DNA from 4 places in the Streptomyces sp. 71268 genome. Region 4 is predicted to be linked to each of the others. Evidence: riboswitches for the same ligand, from Rfam matches in the RefSeq annotation. Region 4 holds a riboswitch; each other region holds the start of a gene.
What was found. Region 4 has a riboswitch for cobalamin ahead of OYE22_RS31195 (DUF4430 domain-containing protein). Riboswitches for the same ligand answer to the same signal wherever they lie in the genome.

Region 1 (4,693 bases), 990 kb from region 4:
CCCGACCGGCGGCGCGACGGGCGCCTCGCGCACCGCGCCACGCAGCGAGACCCGCAGCCCGTCCTCCTCGTCGATGCCGAGCCCGGAGGCGTACGGCAGGACGCCGAGAGTGCGGCGGCCGGTGAGCCCGCGCAGCATCTCAAGGCCCGGTTCGAGGAGGGTGACGTCGCCACGGAACTTGTTGACCAGGTAGCCGGCGACCAGCTCCTGGTCCTCGGGCGCGAGCAGCGCGGTGGTGCCGAAGAACTGGGCGAACACCCCGCCCCGATCGATGTCCCCGACCACCACCACCGGCAGGTGGGCGGCCCGGGCGATGCCCATGTTCACGATGTCGGTACGGCGCAGGTTGATCTCCGCGGGGCTGCCGGCGCCCTCGCAGATCACCACGTCGTGCGTGCGCCGCAGCTCTTCGAGGCAGGCCACGACCGGCTCGAAGAGCGCCTGCCGCCCGCCGGGCACCGGGCTCGGGTCCTGGGCGCCGGGGGCCCGCTCACCGAAGAAGCCGCGCGCGCTCAGCTCGCCCACCGGCTTGCCCAGCAGCACGACCTGGCTGGAGCGGTCGCTGCCGGGCTTGAGCAGTACGGGGTTCATCAGCGCCGTCGGCTCGACGCGGGCGGCCTGCGCCTGCATCGCCTGAGCCCGCCCGATCTCGGCGCCCTCGCGGGTGACGAAGGAGTTCAGGGACATGTTCTGCCCCTTGAACGGCGCGACCCTGACGCCCCGGCGCGCCAGCCAACGGCAGATGCCCGCCGTCACGACGCTCTTGCCGGCGTCCGACGTCGTCCCGGCGACCAGCAACCCACCGCCCATGCGTCCCGTCCCCCTCATCGGTCCCCCTGGTGCGTGCCCATGGTGGCGGCGCCGTACGCCAGTCGCCCGGCGACGGTTACCGCCAGGGCCAGCGCGCTCACCCGGCGCGAGAGCCGTACGGCGCGCTCGATGTCGGCCACCTCGACCGGCCGGTTCTTAGCGCCCAGCACCGGCCGGTGCTCGACGCGCCCCGCGTACGCGAGGGTGCCGCCGAGCCGTACGCCGAGGGCGCCGGCGAACGCGGCCTCCACCGGGCCCGCGTTGGGGCTCGGGTGGCTGCCGGCATCGCGCCGGGCGACGGCCCAGGCGCCGCGCGGGTTCGGCCCGGCGAGCACGGCCAGCGCCGCCGTCAGCCGGGCGCCGGGCCAGCCGACCACGTCGTCGAGACGGGCCGAGGCCCAGCCGAACCTGCGGTAGCGCGGCGAGCGGTGCCCCACCATCGCGTCCAGCGTGTTCACGGCGCGAAAGCCGAGCAGCCCGGGTGTGCCGCCGACCGCGCCCCACACCAGGGCCCCGACCACCGCGTCCGAGGTGTTCTCGGCGACGGACTCCACGACCGCCCGCGCCATCTGCTGGGCGTCCAGGGCCTGTGGGTCGCGCCCGCACAGCCGTGGCAGCGCGTCCCTGGCCGCGTCGACGTCCGCCGCCGCGAGGGCGGCGCCGATCGTCCGGGCCTCCCGCCCGAGCGTGGTGCCGCCGAGCACGGCCCAGGTGGCGGCGGCGGTCAGCGCCGTCTCGGCGGCGAGGCCGCCCAGCGCCGTGGCCCGGTGCGCGGGCGCGCCGGTGGCCGGGCGGCGCACGGCGCGCGCCAGCAGCGCCCCGGCGAGCACCGTGCCGCCGGCGCACACGGCGGTGTGCAGGGCCCCGCGTCCCCGGTCGTCGCGCCACAGCCGGCGCTCCACGGCGCCGGCGGCGCGTCCGAAGGCGGCCACCGGGTGGCCCCGCCGGGGATCGCCGACGGCACGGTCGCCCAGAAAACCGAGGACGGCACCGCAGGCGTACGCAACATGATCGGTACGCATCGGTCAGTTCGCCGTCGCGCCTCGAAGGGGGAGCGGTGCGCCGGGCCGCCGGGGGCGGCGGCCTCCGGACGAGCGGGGCAGGGCGAAGGGCGCTGGACGGCAGCAGGCCATGGCGGTGTGTCCTCACTCAGGGTCCGCGCCCTGGTTCGACGTGATCGGCGGCGAGAGTCTCCTGGCTCCCGGATCGACGCCACACCCCGGCCTTCCAGCCCGTCGTGTGCGAGCCGTGACCATGCGCTGGGGGAGCGCTCCCCGGTGACAGTGGCGGGACCGCGCCGGACTCACACCGGCTTCCTCTGCTGTCGCCGTTTGGCCCCGGCAGTCCACCACGCCCCGGGAAGACCCGTCAACTCGCCGTTGACCTGCGACGGAACGCCCCACCGAGCGGGAGGCCCCCACTCCGGACGTGCCCACCTCGGCGCGCCGGGCACCACGAACACCGCCCCGGCCGGGCGGCGCCGCGTCGAGACGGCACCACCCGACCGGGGCGGCCGGCCCGCGACGGCGAACCGCCACGGGTGAGGGACTCAGGCGACGATCAGGTAGATCCCGTACGCCACCGCCGCCGCGCACAGCGCGAAGCAGGCGTACGCGCCGGAGCGGGCCAGCGCGCCGGGGCCGCTGGCCGTGGTGGCCCCGGCGGCCCCGGTGGCCGTCTCGCGGGAGGGCTTGGCGGAGGTGCCGACGATGCCGAGCGTGAAGACGCCCACCATGGCGACGGTCACCACCAGGCTCACGCCGAAGACCTGACCGAGCGCGGTCCAGTCGATGTTCATGGCACTGCTTCCTTGTCGTCGGGGCGGCTGGGCCGCGTCGTACGGGGCGCGGGCGCGAGGCGCGTGTGCGTGCCCCGTACGGGTGGACGGGCCGGACGGCGGCTAGACCGTGGCCTTGGCGGGCGCGGAGGCCGATGCCGTGGCGGCGGTCGGCTGCGCCGGCAGGGCGTCGGCGACGGACGCCGACGGGTCCCCGGGAGCGGCCGGCTCCGGCGCCGCGTCGGCGGCCGACTGGGCGAGCGCGGCCTCGGTGGGCGGCGGGGCGACGCTGCGCACGGCGGCGGTCACGATCCCGACCGGCTCGGCGGGGGCGTCCGTCGTGGCGGGGGCGGTGGCGTCCACGGCGACGGCCGCGGCGGCCGGGGCCGGGGCGCCCTCGACGTCGTTGACGTTGGTGTGGTCGACCGGCTTGCGGCGCGAGGCCAGCCAGATGGCGCCGCAGGCGATGACGGCCAGCACGGCGACCGTGGTCACGCCCCAGTCGCCCTGGTCGGCGAGGAGCGCGGCGGCGCCGGCGACCAGGCCGGCGGCCGGCAGCGTCAGGCCCCAGGCGATGACCATCCGGCCGGCGGTGGACCAGCGCACCACGCCGCCCTTGCGGCCGAGGCCCGAGCCCATCACGGAGCCGGAGCAGACCTGGGTGGTGGAGAGCGCGAAGCCGAGGTGCGAGGAGGCCAGGATGACGGTCGCGGCGCCGGTCTGGGCGGCGAAGCCCTGCGGCGGCTGGATGTCGGTGAGGCCCTTGCCCATGGTGCGGATGATGCGCCAGCCGCCGAGGTAGGTGCCGAGCGCGATGGCCACACCGGCCGAGACGATGACCCACATCGGCGGGTCGGAGGCGGGCGCGACGACGCCGCCGGTGACCAGGGCCAGGGTGATGACGCCCATCGTCTTCTGCGCGTCGTTGGTGCCGTGCGCCAGCGAGACCAGGGCGGCCGAGGCGATCTGCCCGGCGCGGTAGCCCTTGGCGGTGTCCCGCGGGTCGCGGTCGCGGGCGATGCGGTAGGTGAGCCGGGTGGCGACGAGGGCGGCGACGCCGGCCACCAGCGGGGCGGCGATCGCGGGGATGAGGACCTTCATGACGACCGCGTCGCCGTTGACCCCGTCCATGCCGACGGAGACCAGGGTGGCGCCGATGAGGCCACCGAAGAGGGCGTGGGAGGAGCTGGAGGGCAACCCGGCGAGCCAGGTCAACAGGTTCCAGACGATCGCGCCGACCAGACCGGCGAAGATGACTTCCGGTTGGATACCGGACCCCTCGTCGATGATGCCGCCGGAGATGGTCTTGGCGACCTCCACCGACAGGAACGCGCCGACGAGGTTGAGCACCGCCGACATGGCCACCGCGGTCTTGGGACGCAGCGCCCCCGTCGAGATGGTGGTGGCCATGGCGTTGGCCGTGTCGTGGAAGCCGTTCGTGAAGTCGAACACCAAGGCCGTGATGATCACGATCCCGATGAGAAGCGTGATGTGTTCCATTCACCCAGGCAATCGTTGAGGGAGCAACGTCCCGGCGACCGTAGGTACGAAGAGTGAACGGAAGGTGAACGAGGTAGGGCATCGCGGTGACGCGGTCCGGGGGGTGCGGCGGTGAAGCTCTCACGCCTCCTCGTCGACTACTCAACGTCGCAGGTCAGCGGCGTGCGAGCGGCGTGCGGCAGACCTCAATCCGTTGTACATGTGACGGACATCGGATCTCCCATTTCCGTTCGCCTGTCACCCGTATGGAACAGCCTCCCGTACCGTCCGTGACGACCCGGCGAGACGGCCTCGCCCGGGCCCCCGCGCACACCGCCCGGCGCGCCGGGCGGGGGACCCTGACAGGATCGGGCCCGGAGGTGGCCCATGGCGCGGGACTCAGGTGAGCGGGAAACAACGGACGAGCGGCCCGAGCGGCGGGCCCCGGCCGCCGTGCCGGACCCGGCCGCGCTCGCGCCGGCCTGGCGCGAGGTGGTGGCCACGGCACGGCGCAGCACGCGCGACGGCCTGGTCGTCGGCACGTCGGGCAACGTCTCGGCGCGGGTGGGCGACACCGTCCTCGTCACCCCCAGCGGCGTGCCCTACGACGCGCTCGGCCCCCGGGAC
Region 2 (4,693 bases), 5.1 Mb from region 4:
TTCCTGTGGGTCGGCGTGCACGACCCGCTGGGCGGCGTCAACCAGCTCTTCCCGATCTTCGGCATCGCCAACCAGTTGCTGGCCGCCGTCGCGCTCGCGGTGTGCACCACGCTCCTGGTGAAGTCCGGGCGGCTCAAGTGGGCCTGGGTGACGGCGGTCCCGCTGGTCTGGGACGTGGTGGTGACACTGACCGCGAGTTGGCAGAAGATCTTCTCGGACGATCCGCGGGTGGGCTTCTTCAGCCAGCGCGAGCGCTACCAGGACGCCATCGACGCGGACAAGGTGCTCCCACCCGCGAAGAACATGGACGAGATGCACACGGTCGTCACCAACTCGACCGTGGACGGGGTGCTCTCCGCGCTGCTCGCCGTCCTCGTGATCGTCGTCATCGCGGACGCGGCCCGCACCTGCGTCCGGGCCATCCGCGACCCGGAGTCCGCCCGGCTCCACGAGGCGCCGTACGTCGAGTCGCGGATCGTGGCGCCGGCCGGGCTCGTGGCCACCCCCGAGGAGAAGCGGGAGCTGGCCGAGGCGGCCGCGGCGAGCGGCCGGCCCGAGCGCGCCCCCCAGGGCGGCCCCTCCGCCTGACCACCACCCGCGCGGCGGGCGAAGCCGACGCCACCCCGGCGCCCGGCCCGCCGCGCGGGCACCGATCACACCACGGGCCCGCCCACCCCGCGGGCACCACCCGCCAGCGTCCGCACCGACGAGGAGCCGATCGCGATGACCAACACCGCCGCGCGCCGGGCCGCGCACTGGGGCCGCCGAGTGCGCTGGTACGTACGCGAGTTCACCGGCGAGGGGACGTACGACCGGTACGTCGCGCACACCCGCCGGCAGCACCCCGACACCGAGCCGGCCAGTCGCGCCGAGTTCGAACGGCAACGGATGGACGAGCGCGAGGCGGACCCCCGCAACGGCTTCCGCTGCTGCTGACGCCGCCCCGCCCACGCGCCAGACGCCCGCCGACCGGCCGACCCCGCGCCCCGCGCCCCGCGCGCCACGGACTCACGCGTGGCGCGCGGGGCGCCGCCGTGCCTCCCCCCGCGCCCGCTGCGCTCCACCACGCGCCCGGCGCACGCCCACCGCGCGCCATGAACGGCGTCGGCGTCCGCTTCGGCTCCGGCTCCGGCTCCGGCTCCGGCTCCGGCGGTGAAGGCTGCCGACCGCTGCCGATCGGTCCCATCCCCACCGCCGTCGCGCGCCGCGCGGGCCGCATCCCATTCCCCCCTCTTCGGCCACTGATGTCCGCGCGACGATGACCGGCGCGCGTCGCGCACCGCTCCGCGCCGAGTGGGCCGCCAACACGCCGGAGACTGTGGCAAGCCACCAATCGAGGGGTCGGCGGCCAACCCGTTCGAGCCCTTCATGACGGGCCCGACGGGCACTCAGACCCCTGGATCGGTTAGCACATCCGTACGGGATTCACCGCGCCGCGACACAAGATGTGGGGGCACACGCCATCGCCGACACAAGATGTATGCTCGTGCTCGCTGTCGCCGCAGGGGAATCCGGTGCGAATCCGGAACTGTCCCGCAACGGTGTACGTGTGCCGTTTTGCGCGCCGTGAGTCCGAGGACCTGCCGACAGCGCGCCCATGGCCGGACACGCTTGCCGGCCCCGGGCGTCGCATACGTCCGGGCCCCGTGGGTTGGGCCGGTGGACGCCGCGTGGCATGCCCGACCACAGGTCGTGGCCCGCCCGTGCGCGCCTTCCGTTCCTCCCGCGCGGCCCCCTGCCGAGCGAGGGAGAGCCACCCGTGACCATCGCGCCAGCGGACCCCGTTTCACGCGAGTCCGTCTCAGAGTCAGCGGTCGAAGGAGCCGGCACCGCGCTGTTGCGCGTACTGACCGACCTCACCGCCGACCTGCCCGCCACCGACCCCGGGAAGGTCGCCGCCGCCGCGCTGCGCGGGCGCCATCCGGGTTCGGACGAGGCGGAGTTGCGGTCGCTCGCGACCGAGGCGGCGGCCGGTCTGATCGCCGAGGAGCCGCAGTACTCGCGGCTCGCCGCGCGGCTGCTGACCCGGGCCATCGCGGAGGAGGCCGCCGGGCAGGGCGCGGTGTCCTTCTCCGCCTCGGTCGCCGTCGGCCATCGCGAGGGGCTGATCGCGGACGAGACGGCGGACTTCGTCCGCGCCCACGCCGCGGCCCTGGACGCGCTGGTGGAGGAGACCAACGCGGCGCGGGCCGGGCACGGGATTGGCCAGGCCGACGACCGCTTCGGCTACTTCGGCCTGCGTACCCTGCACAGCCGCTACCTGCTGCGGCACCCGATCACCCGGCAGGTCGTCGAGACCCCGCAGCACTTCCTGCTGCGGGTGGCCTGCGGCCTGGCCGAGGAGGGCTCCGCGCGGGCGCTGGCCGACGTCAGCGAGCTGTACCGGCTCACCAGCTCGCTGGCGTACCTGCCCAGCTCCCCCACGCTCTTCAACTCCGGCACCCGGCACCCGCAGATGTCCTCCTGCTACCTGCTGGACTCGCCGCTGGACGAGCTGGACTCGATCTACGACCGGTACCACCAGGTCGCGCGCCTGTCGAAGCACGCGGGCGGCATCGGCCTGTCGTACTCGCGCATCCGCTCCCGGGGTTCGCTGATCCGCGGCACCAACGGGCACTCCAACGGCATCGTGCCGTTCCTGCGCACGCTCGACGCCTCGGTCGCCGCCGTCAACCAGGGCGGTCGGCGCAAGGGCGCGGCCTGCGTCTACCTGGAGACCTGGCACGCGGACATCGAGGAGTTCCTCGAACTGCGGGACAACACCGGCGAGGAGGCGCGGCGCACGCACAATCTCAACCTCGCGCACTGGATCCCGGACGAGTTCATGCGCCGGGTCGAGGCCGACGAGGACTGGTCGCTGTTCTCCCCCGCCGACGCGCCGGACCTGGTGGACCTGTGGGGCGAGGAGTTCGACGCCGCCTACCGCGCCGCCGAGGCCGCGGGCAAGGCCAGCAAGACGGTGCCCGCCCGGACGCTGTACGCGCGGATGATGCGTACCCTCGCGCAGACCGGCAACGGCTGGATGACGTTCAAGGACGCCGCCAACCGCACCGCCAACCAGACCGCCGAGCCCGGCGCGGTGATCCACTCGTCCAACCTGTGCACCGAGATCCTTGAGGTCACGAGCGACGGCGAGACCGCGGTCTGCAACCTCGGCTCGGTCAACCTCGCCGCCCACCTGCGCACGGACGTGGACCCGGCCCAGGTCGCCGACCCGATGGACGCGGTGGACTGGGAGCGCCTGGACCAGACGGTGCGCACCGCGGTCACCTTCCTGGACCGCGTGGTGGACATCAACTTCTACCCGACCGAGCAGGCCGGCGCCTCCAACTCCCGCTGGCGCCCGGTGGGCCTGGGCGTGATGGGCCTGCAGGACGTCTTCTTCCGGCTGCGGCTGCCCTTCGACTCGCCGCGGGCCAGGGAGCTGTCCACGCGGCTCGCCGAGCGGATCATGCTCGCGGCGTACGAGGCCTCCGCCGACCTCGCCGAGCGCCCCCGGGCCGGTTCCGACGCGCAGGCCCCCGTCGGCCCGCACCCGGCCTGGGCCGCCACCCGCACCGCGCGCGGCGTGCTGCACCCGGACCACTACCCGAGCGCCACCGCGCACTGGCCCGAGCGGTGGGACGCGCTGCGCGCGCGGATCGCCAGGACCGGCATGCGCAACTCGCTGCTGCTGGCCATCGCGCCGACCGCGACGATCGCCTCCATCGCGGGCGTGTACGAGTGCATCGAGCCGCAGGTCTCCAACCTCTTCAAGCGCGAGACGCTCAGCGGCGAGTTCCTCCAGGTCAACGCCTACCTGGTGGAGGACCTGAAGAAGCTCGGCGTGTGGGACGCGCAGTCCCGCGACGCGCTGCGCGAGGCCAACGGGTCGGTCCAGGACTTCGGCTGGGTCCCGCGGGAGGTGCGCGACCTGTACCGCACCGCCTGGGAGGTCCCGCAGCGCGCCCTGATCGACATGGCCGCCGACCGCACCCCGTACCTGGACCAGAGCCAGTCGCTCAACCTCTTCATGGCCCAGCCCACCATCGGCAAGCTCAGCTCGATGTACGCGTACGCCTGGAAGCGCGGCATCAAGACCACGTACTACCTGCGCTCGCGCCCGGCCACCCGGATCGCGCACTCGGCGCGCGGCGTGGACGCGGCGGCCAGCGCCCCCGTGCCCACCCAGCAGACGCCCGCCGAGGCCGACGCGATCGCCTGCTCTCTCGAAAACCCCGAATCCTGCGAGGCATGCCAGTGACCAGCCCGGCCACCACCGACACCACCAACGCCGCCAGCGAGGCGGTAAAGGCGGCGAAGAACCTGCTCGACCCGGGCTTCGAGCTGACCCTGCGGCCGATGCGCTACCCGGAGTTCTACGACCGCTACCGCGACGCGATCAAGAACACCTGGACCGTCGAGGAGGTCGACCTCCACTCCGACGTCGCCGACCTGGCCAAGCTCTCGCCGGGCGAGCAGCACATGATCGGCCGCCTGGTCGCGTTCTTCGCCACGGGCGACTCCATCGTGGCCAACAACCTCGTGCTGACGCTGTACAAGCACATCAACTCGCCCGAGGCCAGGCTGTACCTGTCGCGGCAGTTGTTCGAGGAGGCCGTGCACGTCCAGTTCTACCTGACGCTGCTCGACACCTACCTGCCCGACCCGGACGACCGTGCCGCGGCGTTCGACGCCGTGGAGAACATTCCCT
Region 3 (4,693 bases), 6.0 Mb from region 4:
TGGTCGAGCACGCCGGCCGCATCCTCGCCCTCCAGGAGGCGAACCTCCCTTACGAGGTCACGCCCCAGCTCGACACGGTCGGGGCCTTCGACTTCGGTGGCGCGCTGACCACGGCCATGACCGCGCACCCCAAGACCGACCCGGCCACCGGCGAACTGCACTTCTTCGGCTACGGCCCGGTGCCGCCGTACCTCGTCTACCACGTCGCCGACGCGCAGGGGCGGATCGTGCGCAGCGAGGTCGTCCCCGGCGCCGGTCCGACCCTGATGCACGACTTCGGGCTCACCGCGCGACACGTCGTCTGGCTCGACCTCCCCGTGGTCTTCGACCCCGCCGAGCCGTCGGGCATCCCGTACCGCTGGAGCGACGACCACCCGCCGCGCATCGGCGTGATGCCCCGCTCAGGACCGGCGGTGGTGCGGTGGTACGAGGTGGCGCCCGGGGCGTTGCTGCACGTGGCCAACGCGTACGAGGACGAGCGGGGGCGCGTCGTCCTGACGGGGCCGCGCTACGACCGCGCCGGGTGGGAGCAGTCCTGGAAGTGGTGGACCGGGGCGCCCGGCCACGCGCCCGATCCGGTCGTCGGCGCCACCGCCCACCGCTGGGTCCTCGATCCGGCCACCGGGCGCGCCACGGAACAGCCGCTGGACGGGTTGGTCAGCGAGTTCCCGACGATCAACGAGGAGTTCGCCGGGAGCGCGAACCGGTTCACGTACGGGGTCGCGTTCCCCGGGCCGGAGCTGACCGGGTACGCCGTCGTCAAGTACGACCACGCCGCTGGCGCCCGGGAGTTGGCGCGCCTGGGGCCGGGGCAGATGCCGGGCGAGGCGGTGTTCGTACCGGCCGACGGGAGCACCGGTGAGGACGACGGCTATCTGCTGACCCTCGTCAGCGACCTCGCCGACGACACCTCGCGCCTCCTGGTCCTCGACGCCGCCGACCTGGGGGCGCGCCCGCTGGCGACCGTCGAGCTCCCGCACCGCGTTCCGGGCGGCATCCACGGCTCGTGGATCGACGACAGCGACCTGCCCGGCCAGGGTGCGGCCTGAGTGACGGGCCGGCCGGGCGGTGCGCGCGGACGCGCGGCGTGAGGCGTGGGGCGGAGGTCAGGGACGCGGCGCTGAGGCGTCCCGAGGCGCGGGGTGCCCGTCCGGCGTCGGGTCGGCCGGGCCGGTCGGGCCACCGGGCCCGTCCGGTGTCGCGAGCAGGGCCAGGCCGTCGCGCGCGGCCGGGGACAGGGTCGCGGGGGCGAGGCCGGAACGTGGCAGCCAGCGCACCGCGCCGGTCGCCCCGTCCCGCTCCGTGACGCGCAACGGGCCCGGTGCCAGGGTGACGACGTAGAAGAGGCCCACCAGGTGCCAGCGCACGCCGAGTCGGTCGGCCGCGTAGCTCCGGGCGCCCACCAGGTGTGCGTCCAGCAGTTCCAGGCCGGTCTCCTCGTACACCTCCCGCGCCAGTGCCTGCTGTGGCTGCTCGCCCGGGTCGATGCCGCCGCCCGGCAGGTGCCACAGCCCGGGGGCGAAGACGGGCGAGACGTCGGAGAGGCGCGTCAACAGCAGTTGGTCGGCCGTGGTGGCGATGGCGTAGGCCGACACGCGCGTGCGGGTGGACGTTTCCATGGGTGGGCCTCCGAAGGGCGAGGGGTGGCGGGGCGGTCGCGGGGCAACCGGTTCCGCGCAACTATCGATCATGGACGGCGCGGCGCCAAGGGGGTGACGCCAGGCGGCGCGGGCGGCCCGCCCGCGAGGTCGGCGCCGGCTCCCGCGAGAGCGAAGCCGCCACGGGATCGAGGGCACCGCGAGCGCGAGGGCCGTCCGGCGAGTGCCCGCACGGGCACAGCGGCCGCTTCCTTTCGGTCACGGCTCAATCGACCCGCTTGACCCGCAGGGCCCGAGCGCCCCAGGGTGCCCACGGGCCCGGCGCGATACCGCAGTTGGCGGGCGCCTGCGAGGCCGTGCGCCGCGCGCCAGGAGGCACGTCCCGCCCCCGGCGCGTACGGCCAACGTCCCGTACGCGCCCGGGCGGACGCGGCTGACCGGCCACGACGCGGTCGCCGATGACCAGGGCACCGACGGGCCAACCCCCTCGCGTACCTCGCACACCACTCGCCTCACATCACCCAGCCGCATCAGGACAAGGCTGGAACACACCCTGTCGCAAGTGGCGCGAGCGCCCCTACGCTGATACGCGCAGTCGGTTCGCGCCACGTCCAGTGGCGTGGCGCAAGAGGGAACCCGGTGTGAGTCCGGGACTGTCCCGCAACGGTGAGTGTGAGCGAACGCCGTCGGCGCGCCCGGCCCCAGGGTCTCGGTGCGCGGCGGTCAGTAGGTGCCCGTCGGAAGTCCGGCAGGTGTTCCACGAGTCCGAAGACCTGCCAACTGCGCACGCGCTCTTGTCGCGCGTGCTGTGCACGGTGACCTCGAGGACTGGGTCGGCGGTACAGGCGGTTGACCGGGCGTCGCGCCCGCCGAACCGCCCCCTCCCTTCCGGTCGGCGCTCGGGGCGCGGGACGACGAGGGAGGACGCGTGCATGGTCACGGAAGTCCGCGCCCGGGCCAGCCACCGGCCGAGCCACACCCGGCCGCGCCCAGACCCGCGCCGTCGGCGCCCCCCGCCACCCTGGGCGGCCCGTCGGCCGCCGGCACTGTCCCCGGCCCCGGCGCCGTTCCCGGCCCCCGCACCGCCGCCGGCGTCTGTCACGGCACGCTGGGCGAGTTGTACCAGGGGCCGCTGCGCGCCGGCGGCGCCCCGGACATCGCCCTCGTCTCGTTCCCCGTGGACCGGCACTCCTGGGCGTACTTCACGCCGGGCGCCGGTCGCCCGGGGGCGCTGCCGCCGGGCGAGAAAGCGGCGCGCGCGGTCCGTCTCTTCCTGGACCACTTCGGCCTGCGCCTGCCGCCCGGCCACTGGCGCACCCACTCCGAACTGCGCGTCGGCGTGGGGATGGCCAGCTCCACCGCCGACATCGTGGCGACGCTGCGCTGCCTGTTCCGCCTCTTCGGCCTGCCCTACGACCAAGGCGTGGTGACCGGCGTGCTGGCGGCGATCGAGCGGGCCGACAGCGTCTTCCTCGACGAGTTCGCGCTCCACCTCAGCGCCCGCCACCAGGTGGTGCGCACGCTGGGCACCGACATCGGCTTCCACACCGCGTTCGTCACCGAGCCCGGCACCGTGGACACCAGCGCCGTCACCGCGCCGCTGCTGCGGCACTACGCGCGGCGGGCGAGCGAGTACGAGCGGTGCCTGGCCGACCTGCTCAAGGGATTCGAGTCCGCCGACCCGGCCGCCGTCGCCCGGGCGGCGACCACCAGCGCCACGCTCTCCCAACAGGTCCTGCCCAAGCGGACGTTCGAGCGCGTGCTGGCCCACCGTGAGCGCTTCGGGGCCGACGGGGTCTTCGTCGCCCACACCGGCTCCCTGATCGGTTACCTCTTCGCCCACCGTCCCCACGCCGAAGCGAAGTCCGAACTGTCCGCCTTCTTCCACTCGCTCGGCCACCAGTGCTCATTCGCCCAAGGAGGCTACGGGTGATCCACCCCCACATCGCCGACGCCCTGAAGGTCCCCGACCTCGTCCGACTCACCGATGACACGGTCCTCATCCGCTTCGAGTCGATGAAGATCTACTCGGCCCTCGCGGCCGTCCGCCACCTCCTGGACCAGGGCACGGTGCGCCCGGGACAGACGCTCATCGACAGCTCAAGCGGCATCTACGCGTACGCCCTCGCGCTGGCCTGCCACCGCTACCACCTGCGCTGCCACATCGTGGCCTCCACCACCGTGGACGCCACCACCCGCGCCCAACTGGAAATACTGGGCGCCACCGTGGAACAGGTGCGGCCCTCGGCCGACCTCAAGCTCGACCAGGAACTGCGGGTGCGGCGGGTGCGCGAGATCATCGCCGAGCGCCCCGACGTGCACTGGATGCGCCAGTACCACGACGCCATCCACTACCTCGGCTACCGCGAGGTCGCCGACACCCTCGCGGCGGCCTTCCCCGACCAGCCGCTGACCGTGGTCGGCGGCGTCGGCTCGGGTGCCTCGACCGGCGGCCTCGTGGCGCACCTGCGGCGCACGGACCCGTCGGTGCGCCTGGTGGGGGTGCAGCCGTTCGGCAGCGTCACCTTCGGCAGCCAGGACCACCACGACCCGGAGGCCATCATCGCGGGCATCGGCTCCTCGATCGTCTTCGACAACGTCCGGCACGACCTGTACGACGCCATCCACTGGATGGACTTCCGACACGCCCTGTCCGGCGCCGTCGCCCTGCTGCGCGAACACGCCGTCTTCGCCGGCCTGTCCACCGGCGCCGCCTACCTGGCCGCCACGGACGACGCCCGCCGCCACCCGGACCGGCTGCACCTGATCATCGCCGCCGACACCGGACACCGCTACGTCGAGCGCGTCTTCGCCCGGCACGCCGAGGCCCTCGACGTCGCCTCGCTGGGACCCGTGGAGATCGCCGACCCCGCGCAGATGTCCATGCCCTGGTCCGCGATGGCCTGGAACCGTGGCGCGTGCCCGGCCCACTGGAAGGAGCGGGCGGCATGAGCGTGGTCTGCCTGGAATCACTCACCTTCGGCCTGGGCCACCTGGTACGCGCCGCCGACGCGCTGGGCGAGCGGCTGCGGCTGCTGACCCGCGACCCGTCGTACTACGCGTACGAGTTGGGCCGGCTACCCGCCGGCGCGCTC
Region 4 (4,693 bases):
GCGGTCAAGGGCAGCTCCCAGCGCAGCGGCGTGCCTCACGTGATGAAACAAGTGCGTAGCCATCTACTCATTCTTCCATTTGCTCGCTGCTCAGCGTACATCTCGCAATGCTTACCGCGTTCGGTCAGAATTCTATCGACGGCGCTACGGCATAGCAGCAGGACCTATCTGGGTGCTGTCCCCAGCAGCTCGTTATCCAGTGCTGACGGAGAACCCTCCCGCTGGGCCCGCGCTCGGTCCCGGGCCCAGCGGTCAGGTCAGCTCCCGTAGCGAAGGGCGATGGTGTCGCCCAGGTTGATCACCTTGTTACGGGCAGCCGTGTTGGCCGGCGCTCCGTCCACGCTCACCTTCCAGGTGGATGTCGCGTTGTTCGTCTTGCCGTTGAGGGAGGTGACGGTGCCGTCGCCGGTGGTGGGGGTGAGGCTGGTGACGCAGCCGGCAGGGGCGGCGGAGCTGGTGGCCGCGTCCAAGACCGCTCCCAGGGTGGTGGTCGTTCCAGTCGGGGTGAGGGTGACGGCGCAGACCTTGAGCGAGGTGCCGTCATCCACGGTCACGGCCAGCCGGGCTGCCGTGCCCGGGGCGAACTGGGTGGTCGCCACCCAGCGGGACGCGCCGGTGGTAGGTGTGGGAGGTGCGGTCGCGAAGCCGCCACCGGCGACGGCGCGCAGGCCGTCGATGGAAGCGTAGGCGGAGGGGCTGGTGTCCGTGGGCAGGTACTTGAAGCCGCCGCCGGGCTTGAACTGTTGGGCTATCAGGAAGTCGATCGGGGTCTTGCCGGCCTTGGTGAGGAAGTCGCCGGTCTGCGGATTGATGCCACACGCGTTGAGGCCGGATACGGCCCAGCCGTTGGAGTCGGTGTTGACACCGAACATGGCGTCGAAGGCCCCCGAGCCGTTGATGAGCTTGGACTTCAGGAAGGCTTTGGCCTTGGTGATCGCCGGATCGGAGGCGGGGACGCCGGAGACACACAGGGAGGCCATGGTGGCGCCGGTCATGTCGATGTCGCTGGCGGCGGCGAGCTTGGCCGGGTCGCCCTCGGCCTTGCTGTAGTTCCAACCACCGTCGTCGTGCTGGTTGGCCCGTACGGTGGCGACGGAGCGGTCGAGCAGGGCTTGCGGTACGCGCTGGCCGCCCGACTGGGTCTTGGCGCCGGCCAGGGCCAGCAGAGCGAAGACCGTGCCGTTGAAGTTGGTGGGCGAACCCCAGTACCCGGGGGCCGAGTTCTGCCAGTGTCCGTAGGTGTCGGCGATCAGGTTGCGTCCGGCTGAGACGCGCGCGGGGTCGATGCCGGCGGAGTAGGCGTTGATGGTGCCGCGTTCGTAGTCGGTGACGACCGGGGAGGTTCCTGGCCACCCCGGGGCGGCCAGGTGGTTGCGGTAGACGGTACGGGCGTTCCTGGTCGCGTCGCCCCCTGGCGCGACGTCGACGGCGGCGGTGCCGGCCGCCGCGAAGGCGGAGAACGCCCACTCGTTGGACAGGCCGGCGCCCGCGTACGAGCCGTCGGCGGCCTGGAGCGATCTGAGGTAGGACACCCCGTTGGTTGTGGAGGTGGATATCTGGGCGGGTGTCGAGGTCGCGGTGGCAGGGACGGCGGCCATGGTGAGGGCAGTAAGAGCCGCCGGCAGGGCGAACAGAGCGCGACGGTTGCCCGTGAGGCCGTGCGGGCGCGGGGTGTGGATCGGTGACATGTCGGTGAGCTCCCGGCAGAAGGGGGAGACGGCCTCGCGCTTTGCCTGTCGGGCCCCTTGGGCGAGCTGGGCGACCTCCGGCAGCGGCGCGGCCGTCGCCCAAGCGCGTGGTGCGACGTCCGTGATGACGGGCCGGGCGGGCATTCGGGCTCGGATCGGCCACCGACCGTTCCACACCGCTGCGCGTCAGCTCTGGGTTCGCACCAGATTCCCCCGCTCGGCACGGTGAGAGACGGTACTCGCCCCGGGCCGGCCGAGACACCCCCTTGTCATCCATTTCGCACCTGTGCTCTAATTCGGCAGATTCCAGCCTCAGTTACCAGGGGAAGCCGGTCCAAGTCCGGCGCTGACCCGCAACCGTAGGCTCATCGAGCACCCCAAGTGTTCGATGGGCGAGCCGGATTACCTGGTCCGAGGCCGAGCGACTGACGCCGTCGCGGACTACGGCGTGGTACGGCAGGCACGACCCCGGGATCTTGGGTCGGGCCCACCGCGTCACGCGGGCCTCCGCCACGGCCGACTGGCCAGGGGAGCAGCGGTGAGGTTGCGGTACGGGAACCGAGCGGTCCGGCGTGATGGCCGCAGACCAGTGCGTGGTAGGCGTGCCCGCCTCGCCGCATCGGCGTGTGCGCTCGCGGTGATAGCGGGCCTCGGGCCCGGCCCGCTCACCCTGGCCACACCGGCGGCGGCCGATCCGATCGCCTCCTGCACCCCGACCAAGGGCGCCGTGGTCGCGGTGGACTTCAGCGACTGGGGCGGTGGCATCGTCCGCGGCTGTGACGCCACCCCGACTACCGGCTACGACCTGCTGCACGAGGCGGGCTTCAGCACTGTCGGTACCGAACACGACGGTCCGGCCTTCATCTGCCGTCTGGGCCACGCCCAGTTCCAGGACGGCAAGCAGTACCCCACGCCCGACCGCGAGGCGTGCAAGCTCACCCCGCCCGCCTCGGCGTACTGGTCGTACTGGATCGCCCCACCCGGCCAGGACTACTGGACCTACAGCCCGCTGGGGGCGATGAGTCAGCGGCCCAAGGACGGCTCGGTCGAGGCGTGGGTGTTCGGCGCCACCGCCCCGGGCGGCTCGACCGGCGGCCCCACGTTCACGCCCGCCCAGGTGCGGGCGGGAGGTGGGGGCGACGGGGGCGACACTCCGCCCGATGTCGAGCCAGGTGAGGTGGACCTGCCGGCACTGCGGGACTGGCTCACGAGCCGCCTCACCGACGGCGACCACGTCCAAGACGAGGCGGCGCAGGCCCCGCACCTCTACCAGTCGGCGCAGACCGCGCTGGCGGTGGCCGGGGCCGGCGGCCGGAGCGAGACGCTGACGAAGATGACGTCCTGGCTCGCCGCGCATACCGAGGAGTTCGCCTACCCCGAGGGAACCGATCACGCTCCCAGCGTGATCGGTGCCGCTCTGCTGGCTCTGTTGGCGGCGAGCACGGAGGGCGATCCGCGCGCGTTCGGCGGCCATGACCTGGCCGGCGACCTCGCCGGGAGCCTCTGCACGGCTGGTGGTGAGGGCTGTGCGGCAGCGGGTGACTTCGTCGGCGTGGACGACGTGGAAACCCAGGCCCTGGCCGTACTGGCGCTGCACCGGTCGGGTGTGCCGGTGCCGAAGGCGGCGGTCGACCGGCTCGCCGCTCACCAGTGCAAGGACGGCGGGTTCAGCGCGACGCTGGTCCGCGCGGGTGAGACCTGTGCGTACAGCGACCCGGCCACCACCCCGTATGCCGTCATCGCGCTCCACCAGGTCGGTGGGCACGCGGATGTGGTGGCCAGGGCTCGTAAGACGCTGCGTACTTCGCAGTTGTCCAGCGGGGCCTTCGCCGCGTACCCGGGTGTGACCAGCGGCGATGTGACCGCCAGCGCCCGCTCGGCGCAGGCGCTGCGGTTGTTGGGTGACACCCGCCGGGCGGATGCCGCCGTGTCGTGGCTGTCTCGGCAGCAGACCGCCTCGGGTGGCTTCGGGTTCGACGAGGGCGCCGCGGACCCTGAGCTCTTCCCCACCTGGAGCGCCGCGTTGGCGGGGGCACGGACCAGTCTCGCCTCGCTGACGACCAAGCGACCCGATCTACCGAAGCCGCCGACCACCCACCCGACGGAGCCCTCCACGCCGCCGACGAGCGGCCCCAAGCCGCCGTGGCGCCCCGGGGAGGGCCCTGACCTGAGGAAGGGGACGGCCTACCTGGTCGACCGCTCCCGTCTTCAGCAGGGGCACTTCTACGAGAACGTGGTCGGCAGCGGGTTCGCCGACTTCGGTCTGACCATCGACGGGGCGTACGCCCTGGCAGCGACGGGGTACGACAACGGCGCGCTGCGCGGCATCGTCGACTTCCTCGACGGCAGGGGGAAGGACACCACCTCGTCGGGGCGGACCGTCAACGACTGGACGGGGGTGGGCACCCGGCACGCCGCCGGTGGATCGATCGGCAAGGTGGCGGTGCTCGCCCAGATCGTCGGGCGTGACCCGCGGGACTTCGCGGGCCACGACCTGATCTCGGCGCTGGCGGCGGCGGTGTGCGAGGCGCCGAGCCAGGCGCCGGAGCGTAAGTGCGCGGCCAAGGGCGCGTACGCCTACGCCCCCTCGGTGTTCGGCCAGTCCCTGGGGGTCATCGCCCAGTTGCGGGCCGGCGAGAAGGCGGCGGCCAGCGCTCCGGTCGCCTACCTGCGCGGCCTGCAACACGCCTCCGGCGCCTGGCCCAGCCTGATTCCTTCCACCGGGGACTCCGAGGTCGACTCCACCGCAATGGCGGCCATGGCGCTCGACCTGGTACCGGACGCCGCGTCCCGGCAGGCGGTGGAGAAAGCCCTCGCCTGGATCGCGAGCAAGCAGTTGGCTGACGGCGGCTTCCCCGGTGCCTCGGGCAACTCCGTGAACTCCGCGGCCCTGGCGGTGCAGGGACTGTCGTTGGACGCGTCGAAGTACCAGGCGCAGATTGCCAAGGCCCGGAAGTTTCTGGCCCGCCAGCAGAACAGCGACGGCGGCTTCAACGTGGCGGCCG

Region 1: another riboswitch for cobalamin. It lies ahead of OYE22_RS27265 (cobalamin biosynthesis protein); the one in region 4 lies ahead of OYE22_RS31195 (DUF4430 domain-containing protein).
Region 2: another riboswitch for cobalamin. It lies ahead of OYE22_RS09860 (ribonucleoside-diphosphate reductase subunit alpha); the one in region 4 lies ahead of OYE22_RS31195 (DUF4430 domain-containing protein).
Region 3: another riboswitch for cobalamin. It lies ahead of OYE22_RS06620 (hypothetical protein); the one in region 4 lies ahead of OYE22_RS31195 (DUF4430 domain-containing protein).

The regions. Positions count from the first base shown of each region.
Region 1 is NZ_CP114200.1:6,832,572-6,837,264, forward strand. It holds gene OYE22_RS27260 (cobyric acid synthase) at 1-810, opposite strand, end outside; gene OYE22_RS27265 (cobalamin biosynthesis protein) at 825-1,832, opposite strand; cobalamin riboswitch at 1,998-2,130, opposite strand; gene OYE22_RS27270 (hypothetical protein) at 2,360-2,608, opposite strand; gene OYE22_RS27275 (inorganic phosphate transporter) at 2,711-4,087, opposite strand; gene OYE22_RS27280 (class II aldolase/adducin family protein) at 4,454-4,693, shown strand, end outside.
Region 2 is NZ_CP114200.1:2,703,670-2,708,362, forward strand. It holds gene OYE22_RS09850 (carbon starvation CstA family protein) at 1-588, shown strand, start outside; gene OYE22_RS09855 (YbdD/YjiX family protein) at 724-936, shown strand; cobalamin riboswitch at 1,464-1,603, shown strand; gene OYE22_RS09860 (ribonucleoside-diphosphate reductase subunit alpha) at 1,760-4,243, shown strand; gene OYE22_RS09865 (ribonucleotide-diphosphate reductase subunit beta) at 4,342-4,693, shown strand, end outside.
Region 3 is NZ_CP114200.1:1,822,235-1,826,927, forward strand. It holds gene OYE22_RS06610 (carotenoid oxygenase family protein) at 1-1,049, shown strand, start outside; gene OYE22_RS06615 (NUDIX domain-containing protein) at 1,107-1,619, opposite strand; cobalamin riboswitch at 2,178-2,394, shown strand; gene OYE22_RS06620 (hypothetical protein) at 2,527-3,531, shown strand; gene OYE22_RS06625 (cysteine synthase family protein) at 3,528-4,550, shown strand; gene OYE22_RS06630 (ATP-grasp domain-containing protein) at 4,547-4,693, shown strand, end outside.
Region 4 is NZ_CP114200.1:7,826,245-7,830,937, reverse strand. It holds gene OYE22_RS31195 (DUF4430 domain-containing protein) at 258-1,598, opposite strand; cobalamin riboswitch at 1,806-1,961, opposite strand; cobalamin riboswitch at 1,974-2,117, shown strand; gene OYE22_RS31190 (prenyltransferase/squalene oxidase repeat-containing protein) at 2,326-4,693, shown strand, end outside.